2 regions of the Priestia sp. J2 genome follow, and region 1 is predicted to be linked to the other one. Evidence: a T-box and tRNA genes for the amino acid it is inferred to sense, from the RefSeq annotation. Region 1 holds a T-box; the other holds one or more tRNA genes.

The links. A T-box is a leader RNA that pairs with one kind of tRNA and senses whether it is charged. The one in region 1 lies ahead of thrS (threonine--tRNA ligase), so its partner is inferred to be a tRNA-Thr.
Region 2: it has a tRNA-Thr gene. The T-box ahead of thrS (threonine--tRNA ligase) is inferred to sense a tRNA for this amino acid. The anticodon was not compared.

What each region holds. Positions count from the first base shown of each region.
Region 1 is NZ_CP086208.1:4,541,047-4,545,462, forward strand. It holds ribosomal protein L20 leader region at 27-149, opposite strand; gene thrS (threonine--tRNA ligase) at 321-2,279, opposite strand; T-box leader at 2,323-2,571, opposite strand; gene ytxC (sporulation protein YtxC) at 2,632-3,492, opposite strand; gene dnaI (primosomal protein DnaI) at 3,589-4,416, opposite strand, start outside.
Region 2 is NZ_CP086208.1:593,477-597,892, reverse strand. It holds gene LJY09_RS03235 (M48 family metallopeptidase) at 1-271, opposite strand, end outside; tRNA gene LJY09_RS03230 (tRNA-Glu) at 481-552, opposite strand; tRNA gene LJY09_RS03225 (tRNA-Asn) at 557-631, opposite strand; tRNA gene LJY09_RS03220 (tRNA-Ile) at 635-711, opposite strand; tRNA gene LJY09_RS03215 (tRNA-Gly) at 718-791, opposite strand; tRNA gene LJY09_RS03210 (tRNA-His) at 803-878, opposite strand; tRNA gene LJY09_RS03205 (tRNA-Phe) at 889-964, opposite strand; tRNA gene LJY09_RS03200 (tRNA-Asp) at 973-1,048, opposite strand; tRNA gene LJY09_RS03195 (tRNA-Met) at 1,053-1,129, opposite strand; tRNA gene LJY09_RS03190 (tRNA-Ser) at 1,155-1,247, opposite strand; tRNA gene LJY09_RS03185 (tRNA-Met) at 1,275-1,351, opposite strand; tRNA gene LJY09_RS03180 (tRNA-Ala) at 1,382-1,457, opposite strand; tRNA gene LJY09_RS03175 (tRNA-Pro) at 1,463-1,539, opposite strand; tRNA gene LJY09_RS03170 (tRNA-Arg) at 1,544-1,620, opposite strand; tRNA gene LJY09_RS03165 (tRNA-Gly) at 1,627-1,701, opposite strand; tRNA gene LJY09_RS03160 (tRNA-Lys) at 1,711-1,783, opposite strand; tRNA gene LJY09_RS03155 (tRNA-Gln) at 1,788-1,862, opposite strand; tRNA gene LJY09_RS03150 (tRNA-Tyr) at 1,869-1,952, opposite strand; tRNA gene LJY09_RS03145 (tRNA-Thr) at 1,961-2,036, opposite strand; tRNA gene LJY09_RS03140 (tRNA-Val) at 2,041-2,116, opposite strand; rRNA gene rrf (5S ribosomal RNA) at 2,223-2,338, opposite strand; rRNA gene LJY09_RS03130 (23S ribosomal RNA) at 2,402-4,416, opposite strand, start outside.

The DNA of each region.
Region 1 (4,416 bases):
TACGCTTGCTTAGACCGATTATTAACTCACACAAAAAAGTGTGAGTACATACTGCACCCACACTTCTATCGTTTTAATTAAGATACGATGTACCTGCTAACTGCTTTATGCGTCACTCAGGTGAGAAGCGGGTGCTTCTTCTTCTGTATAAACAAGTATTCAATTACTTAAGCTATTATAGTATCAACAAAGACAAAAGTCAATGATTTCGTTCTTTTTTCACAACAAAAATTATTGTATCAAAGGAAAACCATTTATGCAACAGTTTTTTATAAATGTTAGATAAAAAAGCAGAGAATTTCAATTCTCTGCTTTTTTCATTAACGAGATGCTTCTGCTTTTACATTTTGTAAAAAGGCTTGGAAATCCACTGTTTCTGAATTCTGCTCACCATATTTACGTACGTTTACTGCTTTATCTTCTACTTCTTTATCCCCTACAACAAGCATGTAAGGAATTTTTTGCATTTGAGCCTCACGAATTTTATAGCCAATTTTCTCATCGCGAGAATCAAGTTCCACACGAATACCCGCAAGCTGAAGCTGTTCTTGCACTTCTTTTGCATACTCAAGATGAACCGTAGGTGATACTGGAATCACCTGAACTTGTACAGGTGCTAACCACGTTGGGAAAGCTCCTTTGTATTCTTCGATTAAGAAAGCGACAAAACGTTCCATTGTTGACACCACGCCGCGGTGAATAACAACAGGTCGATGCTGTTTTCCGTCTTCCCCTACATACGTTAAATCAAAGCGTTCAGGAAGTAAGAAATCCAATTGAACCGTAGATAGCGTCTCTTCTTTACCAAGAGCTGTTTTAACTTGAACATCTAGTTTTGGACCGTAGAATGCCGCTTCGCCTTCAGCTTCATAATAATCAAGGTCAAGCTCATCCATTGCATCTTTTAACATGCTTTGTGCTTTTTCCCACATTGCATCATCATCGAAGTATTTTTCTGTATCTTCAGGATCACGATAAGATAGACGGAATGAATAATTTTCAAATCCAAAATCTTTATAAACCGCTTCAACTAAGCGAACCACACGAATAAATTCTTCTTTGATTTGATCCGGACGTACAAAGATATGTGCATCATTTAACGTCATGCCTCGAACGCGCTGAAGTCCTGATAATGCTCCTGACATTTCGTAGCGGTGCATTGTTCCAAGTTCAGCAATACGGATTGGAAGCTCACGATAGCTGTGAATACCTTGTTTGTACACCATCATGTGATGAGGACAGTTCATTGGACGAAGAACCAGGTCTTCGTTATCCATTTCCATTGCAGGGAACATGTCATCTTGATAGTGCTCCCAGTGACCAGACGTTTTGTAAAGTTCTACACTTCCAAGCACCGGCGTGTAAACGTGCTGATAACCAAGGCTTACTTCTTTATCTACGATATAACGCTCGATAATACGGCGGATCGTCGCACCTTTTGGAAGCCATAAAGGCAGACCTTGTCCTACTTTTTGAGAATTTGTAAATAAGTTTAACTCTTTACCAAGTTTACGGTGGTCACGTTCTTTTGCTTCTTCAAGAAGACGAAGATGCTCGTCTAAATCTGCTTTTGTAAAGAATGCTGTACCGTAAATACGCTGCAGCATTTGATTGTCGCTGTCTCCGCGCCAATAAGCACCTGCTACGCTTAATAGTTTAAACTCTTTAATTTTGCCTGTTGACGGCACGTGCACACCTCGGCAAAGATCAAAGAATTCGCCTTGTTGGTAAATCGTCACCTTTTCACCTGCTGGAATCGCATCAATCAATTCAAGCTTTAGTTCATCGCCAACTTCTTTAAAAAGTTGAATGGCTTCTTCACGAGAAACTTCTTTTCGTTCAATTTCAATATTTGAATTAACGATTTTTTTCATTTCTTTTTCAATTTTACCTAAATCTTCAGGAGTAATTGATTCTTCCATATCGATGTCATAGTAAAACCCATTTTCGATAACCGGGCCTACACCTAGCTGTACTTTTACATCTTTGTATAAACGTTTGATTGCTTGAGCCATTAAATGCGCTGTACTATGGCGCATAATTTCAAGCGCTTCAGGAGCATCTTGCGTAATGATTTCAAGACTGCCATCTTGTTCGATTGGCGTACGTAAATCCAGCAGCTCGCCGTTTACTTTACCTGCTAATGCTTTTTTCTTTAATCCCGGGCTAATAGAAGCCGCAATATCTTCTGTTGATGATCCTTTTGGATACTCTTTAACAGCTCCATCAGGAAATGTCATTTTGATTACTTCTGACACAACTTTCCACTCCTTTAACATAACTAATAAACTTTTTGTAAAAACAAAAAACTCGTCCCTTATAAAAAGGGACGAGTTGTGTATACACGCGGTACCACCCTTGTTTCCTCTTCGTATCTTGGATAACCCAAATAACCCGAAGCGGCTCGAGGTTTTATAACGGAAATTCCGTCAGTAATTACTAGAGACGCTGCTCGTTTACTACTGAAGTTTAGAGGTGGTAAGAATATATTCCGTGTTAGGAGATTTTCAGCCTAGATCTCCCTCTCTATAAACCGTAAATATACACTCATGTCCTCATCATAACTTGTGACATATAGCTGTTTTTCAATATGCATTTATTATATTCATTTTCAAAATAGAAATCAACCTTTCACGTTATATTTTGCTTTTGATCAAACGGAAATTCATTTTTTTCGTATAACATCACTTTTTCTTGAAAAATATTTTGAATGGTATAAACAAAATCATGATCATGCTGGTCGCTATACAGATGAATAGCAGCTGGAGATAAACTCAGCAAAGGCGCGATGATAGTTGAGTCTATGTATACTGATTCTTGTTCAGATAGAAAGGCCTCTGCTAGGGCTGCACATTCACGCTCCGGAACATATCTACTGCTTTGGTCGTACAATACAAACTTGTTTTTATTCAAATGCATTACATACACATCGCCTGTAGATGACTGTCTTTCATTAGCTGCTTGACGCAGCTGATGAATAAGAATTTGATAGTCTTGTTCAAGCTTATATTCATCAATCGCCAGCTCAGCATAATAGCGCAGCCGCTCTTGATATTCTTTTAAACGGAATTGGAGAAAAGACTCAAAGGTGAATGTTACATTATGAATGAAGAAGTCTTGAAGAGCCTGGCGGATAAGTAATTCTCTTGGAAGGGAAAATGTTTTTTGCGGAATTTCGCCTCTCTCTCCTTCCATAATCCCCCCCATAATTTGAAGCAGCAAATCTTGTTCTTCCTCTTCTGAATAGAAAAATTGTTCTTTTAATATGTTTACCATCATCTTTTTTTCTTTCTTTTTTAAAATCACGTGCGTTAATACCGGTATCACCATGTCTTGTAAAATGGCCTCTCGATTGTATGTCTCATCAATAACTAAAAGCTGATTATTCACCAACTTCAAGCACTGTGAACCATATGATAAAGCGCTTCGCTTCGCGCATAAAGACTCATATACAATGACTGCGTCTTCTACATATTTAAAGAATATTTTCATTCCTCATAGCCCCCCTTTGGACACGCTTTATTAATGTATATGGGGCAACATGCAAAAAAATGAGCAAGTCGTTACAAGAAATGTAAAACGACCTGCTCATCTATTTCGTTTATTCTCTCCATTCATTTCAACGGGAATGGCTAGAGACTTAATTCGTTCCATGACACGAGCGGCTTTGAGCTCTTCCTGCTCGCCTCGTTGGGTATAAGTCAAATGATGTTGAAGCTCTTTAAAATTTAAATTCGAGCTGAAAAATGTCGGCAAATTTTCGAGCATGCGGAATTGTAAAATGGTTCCGAGCACATCGTCTCGCATCCAGCTCGTTACAGATTCTGCTCCGAGATCATCAAGCATAAGAACCGGTACTTTTTTGACATACTCTATTTTCTCATTGAAGCTTTGATCTTGAAACGAACCTTTTAACTCACGCAAAAACTCCGGGACATACAGAATCGTAGATTTCACTTTCTTTTCGGCTAACGCATTGGCAATTGCTCCAAGAAAATACGTCTTCCCCACACCAAACGAACCGTGTAAATATAAAGCTTTCATTTTCTTATTTGGCTCATATTCTCGCACAAAATCTCTTACTAATTTAATGGCTTCAAATCTTCCCTGCTCAATTTCAATATCAGACATCGTTGCCTGTAAAATTTCTTTGGGCACGTACATACACTGAATAAAAGATTCTTGTTCTTTTCGCTCATCTTCTTGTACTTTTCTAGGACAGCGTTCATACTGTAAATCAATATTACGGCCTTTTACAACCAGCTGAGGGTGATACCCCTTCACCATATTGACACAGCTTTGCAGAGAAGGGCATTTGTCACAGCATTTGCTCTGGTCGATGAATTCATGCATCTTCATCAAGCCTCGGTCGACCATTTGCTCATCTAACTCATGGCGATGCTCTTGCAGAAACGT
Region 2 (4,416 bases), 1.1 Mb from region 1:
ACTTATTCACTTTCTTAGACACACCTAACACTAAAATTAAAATAAACCCTAACCACTCATATGGAATTCGGATAAAAAAGAGCGCATCTCTAATCTTTGAATATTTTTCGGTTAACATAAGTTCTCTTGCATTCATAAACGTAGCAGGATCCACGCTGGTACCTTTTAATGATTGTGGAATAGAGGTGTCACTTATATAAAATAAATACACCCATATACAAGCTGCATACACAAGAAAAACTCCGATGGACCACAAAACAAGTTTTTTCACGCATTCCCCTCCTTTTGTACAAACAGTATTCTGTTATTACTATTGTAGGTTTTTTTTCGAAATTTAGAACAAGCGTTTAGAGATGTGCCATAGGAAATGCAAATTGTGAAGAGAAAATCATAGAAAAACGAAAAATAGAGTTTATTCTTTTGTCTAAACTCTGTTTACAAACAAAAAAAGCAGTTTGCATATGCAAACTGCTTTTGAGATGACCCGTACGGGATTCGAACCCGTGTTACCGCCGTGAAAGGGCGGTGTCTTAACCGCTTGACCAACGGGCCAGTATGGCTCCACAGGTAGGACTCGAACCTACGACCGATCGGTTAACAGCCGATAGCTCTACCACTGAGCTACTGTGGAATATGGTGGGCCTAAGTGGACTCGAACCACCGACCTCACGCTTATCAGGCGTGCGCTCTAACCAGCTGAGCTATAGGCCCATTATTTGGAGCGGGTGATGAGAATCGAACTCACGACATCAGCTTGGAAGGCTGAGGTTTTACCACTAAACTACACCCGCGTTACTTAAGATGGGGCGACTGATGGGAATCGAACCCACGAATGCCGGAACCACAATCCGGTGCGTTAACCACTTCGCCACAATCGCCGTCTTAAAATGGTGGCTCGGGACGGAATCGAACCGCCGACACAAGGATTTTCAGTCCTTTGCTCTACCAACTGAGCTACCGAGCCAAATAAAATGGCGGTCCCGACGGGAATCGAACCCGCGATCTCCTGCGTGACAGGCAGGCATGTTAACCGCTACACCACGGGACCACTTTGGTTGCGGGGACAGGATTTGAACCTGCGACCTTCGGGTTATGAGCCCGACGAGCTACCGAACTGCTCCACCCCGCGATGATATGAATATGATATAAATAAATGGCGGAGGAAGAGGGATTCGAACCCCCGCGGGCTTTAACACCCCTGTCGGTTTTCAAGACCGATCCCTTCAGCCGGACTTGGGTATTCCTCCGTATATTTATAACAAATGTAACTTATATGGTAGCGGCGGAGGGAGTCGAACCCACGACCTCACGGGTATGAACCGTACGCTCTAGCCAGCTGAGCTACACCGCCATATTATTCGTTACAATTATTTAATTTCATTGGTGGAGCCTAGCGGGATCGAACCGCTGACCTCCTGCGTGCAAGGCAGGCGCTCTCCCAGCTGAGCTAAGGCCCCATAAATGGTCGGGAAGACAGGATTCGAACCTGCGACCCCTTGGTCCCAAACCAAGTGCTCTACCAAGCTGAGCTACTTCCCGTTTATGGCGCGCCCGAGAGGAGTCGAACCCCTAACCTTTTGATCCGTAGTCAAACGCTCTATCCAATTGAGCTACGGGCGCTTTATATGGAGCGGAAGACGAGGTTCGAACTCGCGACCCCCACCTTGGCAAGGTGGTGTTCTACCACTGAACTACTTCCGCTTATTAAAATGAGCCATGAAGGACTCGAACCTTCGACCCTCTGATTAAAAGTCAGATGCTCTACCAACTGAGCTAATGGCTCTCTATGGCTGGGCTAGCTGGATTCGAACCAACGCATGACGGAATCAAAATCCGTTGCCTTACCGCTTGGCGATAGCCCAATAAAATGGTGGAGGGGGGCAGATTCGAACTGCCGAACCCGAAGGAGCGGATTTACAGTCCGCCGCGTTTAGCCACTTCGCTACCCCTCCGATATAAATGGTGCCGGCAAGAGGACTTGAACCCCCAACCTACTGATTACAAGTCAGTTGCTCTACCAGTTGAGCTACACCGGCACGGTGGTGGAGGATGACGGGATCGAACCGCCGACCCCCTGCTTGTAAGGCAGGTGCTCTCCCAGCTGAGCTAATCCTCCAAATATCATACACAACATTAAATGTGTATATAAGTTTTTTACAAATGAGCCAAATAAAAAACCCCTAGACTCTTTTACAAGAGCATAAAAAGGGGTCTTATTCATTGCCTGGCAACGTCCTACTCTCACAGGGACAAAGTCCCAACTACCATTGGCGCTAAAGAGCTTAACTTCCGTGTTCGGTATGGGAACGGGTGTGACCTCTTCGCTATCGCCACCAGACAAGAGATTGCTCTCTCAAAACTAGATAACAATTTGCTGAGTAAAGCTTACGCTTTTAAAAGTTTGGTTAAGTCCTCGATCGATTAGTATCAGTCAGCTACACATGTCGCCACGCTTCCACCTCTGACCTATCAACCTGATCATCTTTCAGGGATCTTACTAGCTTGCGCTATGGGAAATCTCATCTTGAGGGGGGCTTCATGCTTAGATGCTTTCAGCACTTATCCCGTCCACACATAGCTACCCAGCGATGCCTTTGGCAAGACAACTGGTACACCAGCGGTGTGTCCATCCCGGTCCTCTCGTACTAAGGACAGCTCCTCTCAAATTTCCTACGCCCACGACGGATAGGGACCGAACTGTCTCACGACGTTCTGAACCCAGCTCGCGTACCGCTTTAATGGGCGAACAGCCCAACCCTTGGGACCGACTACAGCCCCAGGATGCGATGAGCCGACATCGAGGTGCCAAACCTCCCCGTCGATGTGGACTCTTGGGGGAGATAAGCCTGTTATCCCCGGGGTAGCTTTTATCCGTTGAGCGATGGCCCTTCCATGCGGAACCACCGGATCACTAAGCCCGACTTTCGTCCCTGCTCGACTTGTAGGTCTCGCAGTCAAGCTCCCTTGTGCCTTTACACTCTACGAATGATTTCCAACCATTCTGAGGGAACCTTTGGGCGCCTCCGTTACATTTTAGGAGGCGACCGCCCCAGTCAAACTGCCCACCTGACACTGTCTCCCGGCCCGATCAGGGCCGCGGGTTAGAATTTCAATACAGCCAGGGTAGTATCCCACCGACGCCTCCACCGAAGCTAGCGCTCCGGCTTCTCAGGCTCCTACCTATCCTGTACAAGCTGTACCAAAATTCAATATCAGGCTACAGTAAAGCTCCACGGGGTCTTTCCGTCCTGTCGCGGGTAACCTGCATCTTCACAGGTACTATAATTTCACCGAGTCTCTCGTTGAGACAGTGCCCAGATCGTTACGCCTTTCGTGCGGGTCGGAACTTACCCGACAAGGAATTTCGCTACCTTAGGACCGTTATAGTTACGGCCGCCGTTTACTGGGGCTTCGATTCAGAGCTTCTCCCAAAGGATAACCCCTCCTCTTAACCTTCCAGCACCGGGCAGGCGTCAGCCCCTATACTTCGCCTTGCGGCTTCGCAGAGACCTGTGTTTTTGCTAAACAGTCGCCTGGGCCTATTCACTGCGGCTCTCTCGGGCTATACACCCTACCAGAGCACCCCTTCTCCCGAAGTTACGGGGTCATTTTGCCGAGTTCCTTAACGAGAGTTCTCTCGATCACCTTAGGATTCTCTCCTCGCCTACCTGTGTCGGTTTGCGGTACGGGCACCTCCCGCCTCGCTAGAGGCTTTTCTTGGCAGTGTGGAATCAGGAACTTCGGTACTATAATTCCCTCGTCATCACAGCTCAGCCTTTATGATGAGCGGATTTGCCTACTCATCAGCCTAACTGCTTGAACGCGCATATCCAGCAGCGCGCTTACCCTATCCTACTGCGTCCCCCCATTACTCAAACGGCGGGGAGGTGGTACAGGAATATCAACCTGTTGGCCATCGCCTACGCTTTTCAGCCTCGGCTTAGGTCCCGACTAACCCTGAGCGGACGAGCCTTCCTCAGGAAACCTTAGGCATTCGGTGGACAAGATTCTCACTTGTCTTTCGCTACTCATACCGGCATTCTCACTTCTAAGCGCTCCACCAGTCCTTACGGTCTGACTTCACAGCACTTAGAACGCTCTCCTACCACTGACATCAAAGATGTCAATCCACAGCTTCGGTGATACGTTTAGCCCCGGTACATTTTCGGCGCAGAGTCACTCGACCAGTGAGCTATTACGCACTCTTTAAATGGTGGCTGCTTCTAAGCCAACATCCTGGTTGTCTAAGCAACTCCACATCCTTTTCCACTTAACGTATACTTGGGGACCTTAGCTGGTGGTCTGGGCTGTTTCCCTTTTGACTACGGATCTTATCACTCGCAGTCTGACTCCCATGGATAAGTCTTTGGCATTCGGAGTTTGACTGAATTCGGTAACCCGTTGGGGGCCCCTAGT